One region of the Streptomyces sp. 3214.6 genome, then DNA from elsewhere that is predicted to be linked to it. Evidence: predicted binding sites of a transcription regulator. Region 1 holds the regulator's gene; each other region holds the start of a gene.
The links. The regulator HrcA, encoded in region 1, represses chaperone genes, less so after heat shock. The targets are predictions, from matches to a motif close to TTNGCACTCNGNNNNNCNGAGTGCNAA.
Positions count from the first base shown of each region.

Region 1 (3,274 bases):
ACGATCAGATCGCCGCGCCCGCCGCCCCGCAGATGCGTGACGCCCCGGCCGTGCAGCGGGATCGACTGCCCGGACTGGGTGCCGGGCCGGATGTCGACCTCCTCCAGGCCGTCCAGCGTCTCCAGCGGCACCTTCGTGCCGAGGGCCGCCGCCGTCATCGGGAGTGTCACCGTGCAGTGCAGGTCGTCGCCGCGCCGCTGGAACATGTTGTGCGGCAGCTCGTGGATCTCGACGTACAGGTCGCCGGCGGGACCGCCGCCGGGGCCGACCTCGCCCTCGCCCGCGAGCTGGATCCGGGTGCCGTTGTCGACACCGGCCGGGATCTTGACCGTCAGCGTGCGACGGGACCGCACGCGGCCGTCGCCCGCGCACTCCGGGCAGGGAGTGGGGACCACGGTGCCGAAGCCCTGGCACTGCGGGCAGGGCCGGGACGTCATGACCTGGCCCAGGAAGGACCGCGTCACCTGCGACACCTCACCGCGACCGCGACACATGTCACATGTCTGGGCGGTGGTCCCCGGCGCCGCGCCCTCACCGCTGCAGGTGGCGCAGACGATCGCCGTGTCGACCTGGATGTCCTTCGTCGTGCCGAAGGCAGCCTCTTCCAGGTCCACCTCCAGCCGGATCATCGCGTCCTGACCGCGCCGCGTCCGCGACCTCGGGCCCCGCTGGGACGCCGTGCCGAAGAACGCGTCCATGATGTCGGAGAAGTTCCCGAAGCCACCGGCGCCGAAGCCGCCCGCGCCACCGCCGCCCGACTGGGACAGCGGGTCGCCGCCGAGGTCGTAGACCTGCTTCTTCTGCGGGTCCGACAACACCTCGTAGGCGGCGTTGATCTCCTTGAACCGCTCCTGGGTCTTCGGATCCGGGTTGACGTCCGGGTGCAGCTCGCGTGCGAGCCGCCGGAAGGCCTTCTTGATCTCTTCCTGCGACGCATCGCGGCGCACGCCGAGGACGGCGTAGTAGTCCGTGGCCACTTACGACTCCGCCAGGATCTGTCCGACGTACCGTGCCACCGCTCGTACCGCTCCCATCGTTCCCGGGTAATCCATGCGGGTCGGTCCGACCACGCCGAGTTTGGCGACTGCCTCGCCGCCCGAACCGTAGCCGACCGACACCACCGAAGTGGAGTTGAGTCCCTCGTAGGCGTTCTCGTGACCGATGCGTACGGTCATGCCCGAATCCCCGGCCTCGCCAAGGAGCTTGAGGAGCACGACCTGCTCCTCCAAGGCCTCCAGGACCGGCCGGATGGTGAGGGGAAAGTCATGTCCGAAGCGGGTGAGATTGGCGGTGCCGCCGATCATCAGCCGCTCCTCGTTCTCCTCGACGAGCGTCTCCAGGAGGGTGGAGAGCACCGTCGTGACCGTACCGCGGTCCTCGGCCTCGAAGGCGTCCGGCAGGTCCTCCACCAGACGCGGCACGTCGGAGAACCGACGGCCCGCGACCTTGCTGTTGAGCCGCGCGCGTAGATCCGCCAGCGAGGTCTCCCCGAAAGGCGCCGGGCAGTCCACCAGCCGCTGCTCGACCCGCCCGGTGTCCGTGATCAGCACGAGCATCAGACGCGCGGGCGCGAGCGAGAGAAGCTCCACGTGCCGCACGGTCGAACGGGTCAGGGACGGGTACTGCACGACGGCGACCTGCCGGGTGAGCTGCGCCAGCAGCCGCACGGTCCGCGCCACGACGTCGTCGAGATCGACGGCGCCGTCGAGGAAGTTCTGGATGGCCCGCCGCTCCGGACCGGTCATCGGCTTGACACCGGCCAGCTTGTCGACGAACAGCCGGTAGCCCTTGTCCGTGGGGATGCGCCCCGCACTGGTGTGCGGCTGGGCGATGTACCCCTCGTCCTCCAGGGCGGCCATGTCGTTGCGGATCGTCGCCGGGGACACGCCGAGGCTGTGCCGCTCGGTGAGCGCCTTCGACCCCACGGGCTCCTCGGTGCCGACATAGTCCTGGACGATGGCGCGCAGCACCTGGAGCCTGCGTTCACTCAGCATTCCGCGCACACCTCCAGCAGTCGTCCCCCAGTCCCCTGGGCGCCTCGTCTGGCACTCTTCACATCCGAGTGCCAGCGTTCCCCGGCCCAGTGTACGGCTGTGGGGTACACCGAGGGCAAGGTCGGCCCCGGTGCAGCGTCGTAGGGCTAGCGTCGCGGTATGACGGTGACTTGGGAAGAGCTCGGGTGGGAGCGGGTCGCGGCCGGGGTCGGGCGGTGCCGGCTGCCGGGCTGGGACTGCACGGCGGGGCTGGTCGTGGGGGCGGGCGCGGCGCTGGTGATCGACGCGGGGTCGACTCTCGCGGAGGGGGTGCGGCTGCGGGCGCAGGCCGAGGAGCTGACCGGCCAACGTGTGACCCATCTCGCGCTCACCCACCCCCACTTCGACCATGTCTTCGGCGCGGCGGCGTTCGCGGGCGCGGAGGTCTTCGGGGCGGTGGGCGTGGACACCGTGCCGGGCGAGGAGCTGCGGGCGGACGCGGTACGCAACGGTTTGGACGAGTCGGCGGCCGCGGAGGCCTCGGACGCGCTCGTCCGGCCCCGGCACCTCGTCTCCGGCGAGTGGACGCTCGACCTGGGCGGCGGCCGGCAGGTGCTGCTGGCGAACGTCGGCCCCGGCCACACCGCGCACGACCTGGCGGTCGTCGTCCCCGGCGAACCAGAGGTCGTCTTCTGCGGCGACCTGGTCGAGGAGTCCGGCGAGCCGCAGGCCGGGCCGGACGCCGTCCCCTCCCGCTGGCCCGATGCCCTCGACCGGCTGCTGCGGCTGGGCGGCGAGGACGCGCTGTATGTGCCCGGTCACGGGGCGGTGGTGGATGCGGCGTTCGTGAGGGCGCAGCGGGACGCGCTGGCGGCCCGGTTCGGCGTGTCGCCGTAAACCCGTCTCGCGGCTTCTCCTATCGTCATCCGAATGCGCCAGTACTCCGCCGACCTGACCCCTCCCTGGAAGAAGCCGAAGCCCGTCCCCGAGGTCCCGGCGGAGCCCGGCCTGGTGGTGGAGGAGCCCGGCACCGGGTTCTGCGGCGCGGTGATCCGCTGCGAGGCGGGAACGGTCACCCTGGAGGACCGCTTCGGCAAGCACCGGGTGTTCCCGCTGGAGCCGCGCGGCTTCCTGCTGGAGGGCCGGGTGGTGACCCTCGTGAGACCGCCGTCCGCCGGGCCCGTACGTCCCACCCGTACCGCCTCCGGTTCGGTCGCGGTACCGGGCGCACGCGCGCGGGTCGCCCGCGCCGGGCGCATCTACGTCGAGGGCCGGCACGACGCCGAGCTGGTCGAGAAGGT
Region 1 covers NZ_LT670819.1:6,589,918-6,593,191, reverse strand. The annotation lists gene dnaJ (molecular chaperone DnaJ) at 1-977, opposite strand, end outside; gene hrcA (heat-inducible transcriptional repressor HrcA) at 978-1,994, opposite strand; gene B5557_RS29765 (MBL fold metallo-hydrolase) at 2,154-2,870, shown strand; gene B5557_RS29760 (DUF3097 domain-containing protein) at 2,904-3,274, shown strand, end outside.

Region 2 (3,274 bases), 2.6 Mb from region 1:
CCCCCCGGCCCGCGCCCTGCACGCGTACGCCTCCCGGCTCCGCGCCGCCCAGCAGGCCCGGGTCGCCGCGGCGAAGCGCTGGGGCCTGAAGAAGGTCCCGCTGACGCCCCCGGCGCCGCCCGCGCACAAGCCGGAGATCACGGCCCGCGAGGGCTTCGAGGTGGACGACCAGGAGAAGCTCGGCCTCCCCCCGGTCTTCACCACGATCCCGACCAGCGACAGGGTCGTCTTCCTCACCATCGACGACGGCTCCGAGAAGGACCCGGCGTTCCTGCGCATGATGAGCGACCTGAAGATCCCGTACACCGCCTTCCTCAGCGACTACCTGATCAAGGACGACTACGCCTACTTCAAGAAGATGCAGGCCACCGGGGTCGTACTGAACAACCACACGCTCCACCACCCGTACCTGCCGGGGCTGTCGTACCGGCAGCAGAAGCGCGAGATCTGCGGCATGCAGGACGTGATGGAGCGCCAGTACGGCAAACGCCCCACCCTGTTCCGCCCGCCCTACGGCAACTACAACCAGGACACCCTGCGCGCCGCCAAGTCGTGCGGCATCAGATACGCCCCCATCTGGGACGAGGAGGTCTTCGTCGACCACTGGGAGTACCGCGAGTGGGACCAGGACATCCACCCCGGCGACATCGTCCTGAGCCATTTCCGCGGTCGCGACGACTGGAAGGGCACGATGCCCGACATGATCCGCCGGTTCCTCGACAAGATCACGGAGAAGGGGTACGCGGTCGCACGGCTGGAGGACTACCTGTGAGTCTCCGGTCCCTGACCGCGGGCGTCCTGGTGCTCGCCCTGCTCACCGGCTGCGCCCAGTCCGTCGACCCGATCGAACGGCTGGGCAGGAAGGCCGCCGCCGGGGTCCGCCCACCCGGCCCGGCCGCCCAGGACCCGTACCGCCGTTGGGGTCTGATCTCCCCGCTGGCCCCCGCCCCGTCCCACCCGGCCGGCCGCCCCCTCGCGGGCAGCCCCGGCGCCGGCCTCCCGCCGGTCGTCGACCACGTTCCGACCACCGACAAGGTCGTCTTCCTCACCTACGACGACGGCGCCGAACGCGACCCCCGCTTCGTCGACATGGTCCGCGAACTGCGCCTCCCGGTCAGCATGTTCCTGACGGACAGTGTGGTCGGCCCCGGCTACGGCCACTTCGCCCGCCTCCGCTCCGTCGGGGCGAACATCCAGAACCACACCCTGGACCACCCGGCCCTGCGCGGCCTGCCCTACGCCGGCCAGCGCGCCGAGATCTGCGGACAGCAGGACAAGCTCCGCGCCCGCTTCGGACTTCGCCCCCGCCTCTTCCGCCCGCCCTACGGCGCCTACGACACCACCACCCGCCGCGCCGCCGCCGACTGCGGCATCACGGCGATCGTCCTCTGGCGCGTCTCCATGGGCCCCGCCGACCTCGCCTACGCCCATGGCTCCCCCCGCCTGCGCCCCGGCGACATCATCGCCGTGGACCCCGACGAGACGACGGGCCCGAGCATGAGGCAACGCACGGTGCGGCTGCTGCGCCGGGTGCAGGAAGAGGGCCTGACGGTGGGGCGGTTGGAGGACTACGTGTGAGCGTTCTTCGCGGTGCCGGGCGGGCCTGTCTCCGTCGAGGCGGGGGGCCCGGGGACGACAGCCACCAAACGCGATTGGCACTCGGCTTGACCGAGTGCTAATCGCAGTCATAGTCTCAGCTCTGGCACTCACCACTGGAGAGTGCCAACACAGCGACGGGCAGGTCCGGCACCCGCGACGACGGATCCACCTGGTCGCCACCTCAGACAGTTAACCCCGTGAGATCTCCGAAGGGGGAGGTCGGATCGTGACGACCACCAGCTCCAAGGTTGCCATCAAGCCGCTCGAGGACCGCATCGTGGTCCAGCCGCTCGACGCCGAGCAGACCACCGCCTCTGGCCTGGTCATCCCGGACACCGCGAAGGAGAAGCCCCAGGAGGGCGCTGTCCTCGCCGTGGGTCCGGGCCGCTTCGAGAACGGCGAGCGCCTGCCGCTCGACGTCAAGGTTGGCGACGTCGTCCTGTACAGCAAGTACGGCGGCACCGAGGTGAAGTACAACGGCGAGGAGTACCTCGTCCTCTCGGCTCGCGACGTGCTCGCGATCATCGAGAAGTAATTCACCCAGTTTTGCAGTGAACTGCGCCCCTGGCCCCCGCGACTTTGTGAAGCCGGGCGCTGGGGGCGCAGTTCGTTCCCCACGTTTTCCGAGAGGGCTGAACCGCTCCCATGGCGAAGATCCTGAAGTTCGACGAGGACGCCCGTCGCGCCCTCGAGCGCGGCGTCAACAAGCTTGCCGACACGGTCAAGGTGACGATCGGCCCCAAGGGCCGCAACGTCGTCATCGACAAGAAGTTCGGCGCCCCCACCATCACCAACGACGGTGTCACGATCGCCCGTGAGGTCGAGCTCGACGACCCGTACGAGAACCTCGGCGCGCAGCTGGTGAAGGAGGTGGCGACCAAGACCAACGACATCGCGGGCGACGGCACCACCACCGCCACCGTGCTGGCCCAGGCGCTCGTCCGCGAGGGCCTGAAGAACGTCGCTGCCGGCGCTTCCCCGGCCGCCCTGAAGAAGGGCATCGACGCCGCCGTCAAGGCGATCTCCGAGGACCTGCTGGCCACCGCCCGGCCGATCGACGAGAAGTCCGACATCGCCGCCGTCGCCGCCCTGTCCGCCCAGGACACGCAGGTCGGCGAGCTCATCGCCGAGGCGATGGACAAGGTCGGCAAGGACGGCGTCATCACCGTCGAGGAGTCCAACACCTTCGGTCTGGAGCTGGACTTCACCGAGGGCATGGCCTTCGACAAGGGCTACCTGTCGCCGTACTTCGTGACGGACCAGGAGCGCATGGAAGCCGTCCTGGAGGACCCCTACATCCTCATCAACCAGGGCAAGATCTCCTCCATCGCCGACCTGCTGCCGCTCCTGGAGAAGGTCATCCAGACCAACTCCTCCAAGCCGCTGCTGATCATCGCCGAGGACCTGGAGGGCGAGGCGCTCTCCACCCTCGTCGTCAACAAGATCCGCGGCACGTTCAACGCGGTCGCCGTGAAGGCCCCCGGCTTCGGTGACCGTCGTAAGGCGATGCTGCAGGACATGGCCGTCCTCACCGGCGCCACCGTCATCTCCGAGGAGGTCGGCCTCAAGCTCGACCAGGTCGGCATCGACGTGCTCGGCTCCGCCCGCCGCGTCACCGTCACCAAGGACGACACCACCCTCGTCGACGGCGCCGGCAACTCCGAGGACGTCGTGG
Region 2 covers NZ_LT670819.1:3,950,786-3,954,059, reverse strand. The annotation lists gene B5557_RS17510 (polysaccharide deacetylase family protein) at 1-772, shown strand, start outside; gene B5557_RS17505 (polysaccharide deacetylase family protein) at 769-1,578, shown strand; gene groES (co-chaperone GroES) at 1,826-2,134, shown strand; gene groL (chaperonin GroEL) at 2,245-3,274, shown strand, end outside.
Region 2: the regulator HrcA is predicted to act here: its motif matches at 1,653-1,679, upstream of groES (co-chaperone GroES).

Region 3 (3,274 bases), 1.1 Mb from region 1:
GCGCGGCGATGGAGGCGGCGTTCTGCAGGGCGGAGCGCGTCACCTTCGCCGGGTCGATGATGCCCTCGGCGATCATGTCGACGTACTCGCCGGTCGCGGCGTTCAGGCCGTGGCCGACCTGGAGGTTGCGGACCTTCTCCACGACGACGCCACCCTCGAGACCACCGTTGACGGCGATCTGCTTGAGCGGGGCCTCCAGCGCGATGCGCACGGCGTTGGCGCCGGTCGCCTCGTCACCCTCGAGCTCCAGCTTCTCGAAGACGGCGGACGCCTGGATGAGCGCCACGCCACCACCGGCGACGATGCCCTCCTCGACGGCGGCCTTCGCGTTGCGGACGGCGTCCTCGATGCGGTGCTTGCGCTCCTTGAGCTCCACCTCGGTCGCGGCGCCGGCCTTGATGACCGCGACACCGCCGGCGAGCTTCGCCAGGCGCTCCTGCAGCTTCTCGCGGTCGTAGTCCGAGTCGCTGTTCTCGATCTCGGCGCGGATCTGGTTGACCCGACCGGCGACCTGGTCCGAGGAACCGGAGCCGTCGACGATGGTCGTCTCGTCCTTGGTGATGACGACCTTGCGGGCCTTGCCCAGGAGGTCCAGGGAGGTGTTCTCGAGCTTGAGACCGACCTCCTCGGAGATGACCTCGCCACCGGTGAGGATGGCGATGTCGTTCAGCATCGCCTTGCGGCGGTCGCCGAAGCCCGGGGCCTTGACCGCGACGGACTTGAAGGTGCCGCGGATCTTGTTGACGACCAGGGTCGACAGGGCCTCGCCCTCGACGTCCTCGGCGATGATCAGCAGCGGCTTGCCCGACTGCATGACCTTCTCCAGGAGCGGGAGCAGGTCCTTGACGTTCGCGATCTTGGAGTTCGCGATCAGGATGTACGGGTCGTCGAGGACGGCCTCCATACGCTCCATGTCGGTGGCGAAGTACGCCGAGATGTAGCCCTTGTCGAAGCGCATACCCTCGGTGAGCTCAAGCTCCAGACCGAAGGTCTGGGACTCCTCGACGGTGATGACGCCTTCCTTGCCGACCTTGTCCATCGCCTCGGCGATGAGCTCGCCGATCTGGGTGTCGGCGGCGGAGATGGAGGCCGTGGAAGCGATCTGCTCCTTGGTCTCGACATCCTTCGCCTGCTCCAGCAGGGCGCCGGAGACGGCCTCGACGGCCTTCTCGATGCCACGCTTGAGGGCCATCGGGTTGGCGCCGGCGGCTACGTTGCGCAGGCCCTCCTTGACCAGGGCCTGGGCGAGAACGGTCGCCGTGGTCGTACCGTCACCGGCGACGTCGTCCGTCTTCTTGGCGACTTCCTTGACCAGCTCGGCGCCGATCTTCTCGTACGGGTCCTCGAGCTCGATCTCCTTGGCGATGGAGACACCATCGTTGGTGATCGTGGGGGCGCCCCACTTCTTCTCGAGGACGACGTTGCGGCCCTTGGGGCCGAGCGTCACCTTCACGGCGTCCGCGAGCTGGTTCATGCCGCGCTCGAGGCCGCGCCGTGCCTCCTCGTCGAACGCGATGATCTTGGCCATGTGAAGTGGTCCTCCCGGACTGGGGTGGATTGCTCCGGACCGCGCTGGCGCCCGCGACGGACGGCTCGCCGGCCTCGTGGTTCCTTGCCCCACCTGGCCTGCGGGCCTCACCGACCCGGTCCTCGTTGTCACTCTCACCTTCAGAGTGCTAACGCCAATGATTAGCACTCGACCCATGAGAGTGCAAGCGCCTCCCCGAGACTGGGACCCCTCCGGACACGACCGAAGGGCTCGCACCCCCAGGAGGTACGAGCCCTTCGATGACGTACTGACGTACAGAAGAACGACGCTGTCAGTCGGCGCGTGCTTCAGCCGGTCGCGAGACGGACCATGTCCGCCTGCGGCCCCTTCTGGCCCTGCGAGATCTCGAAATCGACCCGCTGACCCTCTTCCAGGGTGCGGTAGCCGTCCATCTGAATCGCGCTGTAGTGGACGAAAACATCCGCACCACCGTCGACCGCGATGAAGCCGTACCCCTTCTCCGCGTTGAACCACTTGACGGTGCCCTGAGCCATGCCTAACTCCCCTATTACTGGCCCTTGCACAGATCCACACTTCGCGGATCCGGGTCAGACCTCACCCCCCATTGGTTGGGGGCGTGCGCCGGAACGCGTCGACCGCGGCTGAATGTATCTGTCCAACTGCCGTCTGCAACAGGTCAGTCGGACGAGAAATCTGGACGCGCGGGATCCGGAATGTGGCGAGAATTCGCCAGAATACAGGGCAAGTCGGGCCCCGTAAAAGCCACAAAAGCCGCGAATGAGACACGCACTTTGGCTGCTTCTCATCGGGTACTGGGCAGAAATAAAAGGCTCCGGTTCCATTGATCGGGACCCGGTTCCCCAACTGTACCGCGCTCAACCACACTGAATTGCCCCCTCCGCTTCTATCGCGGAGAGGGCAATTCGATGAACGCTCGGTAATCGCTGTTACCGACGGTTACTACCGGCGGGTACTGACCAGCGGTCAGCCGCCCGGTCAGCCACCGGCGACGGCCGGGATGATCGAGACGCCGGCGCCGTCCGGGGTCGCCGTCTCCAGACCCTGCTCGAAGCGGACGTCGTCATCGTTCACGTACACGTTGACGAACCGCCGCAGCTTGCCCTGGTCGTCCAGAACCCGAGCGGCGATCCCGGTGTGGTTCTTCTCCAGGTCCGCGATGACCTCGCCGAGGGTCGAGCCCTCGGCCTTCACCTCGGCCGCGCCACCGGTGTAGGTACGCAGGATGGTGGGGATGCGGACGTTGACACTCACGATGAAACCTCCGGTCAGATGACGGGCGTAGGGGCGCGGGGCTGTGTTGGATTTGCGGCTACCGCCGCGTGGGCGCGACCAGCCCCCACCGGCCCGCAGACGACAATGGCTTAGACGAGCCCAGCTTCCCGGAACGACTCCAAGTTCGGGCGAATCGTCGCGGTGAGTCCTGTGCCGGCCACCGCGTCCAACGTCTTGAGGCCGTCGCCGGTGTTCAGGACGACCGTCGTCAGGGTCGGGTCGAGGATGCCGTTCTCGATCAGCTTCCGCGTCACCCCGACGGTCACCCCGCCGGCGGTCTCCGCGAAGATCCCCTCGGTCCGGGCGAGCAGCCGGATCGCGTCGACGATCTGCTCGTCGTCGACGTCCTCCACCGCCCCGCCCGTCCGCCGGGCGATGTCGAGGACGTAGGGACCGTCCGCCGGGTTGCCGATCGCCAGCGACTTGGCGATGGTGTTCGGCTTCTGCGGCCGGACCACGTCGTGCCCCGCC
Region 3 covers NZ_LT670819.1:5,447,577-5,450,850, reverse strand. The annotation lists gene groL (chaperonin GroEL) at 1-1,528, opposite strand, end outside; gene B5557_RS24675 (cold-shock protein) at 1,837-2,043, opposite strand; gene B5557_RS24670 (MoaD/ThiS family protein) at 2,507-2,782, opposite strand; gene thrC (threonine synthase) at 2,893-3,274, opposite strand, start outside.
Region 3: the regulator HrcA is predicted to act here: its motif matches at 1,690-1,716, upstream of groL (chaperonin GroEL).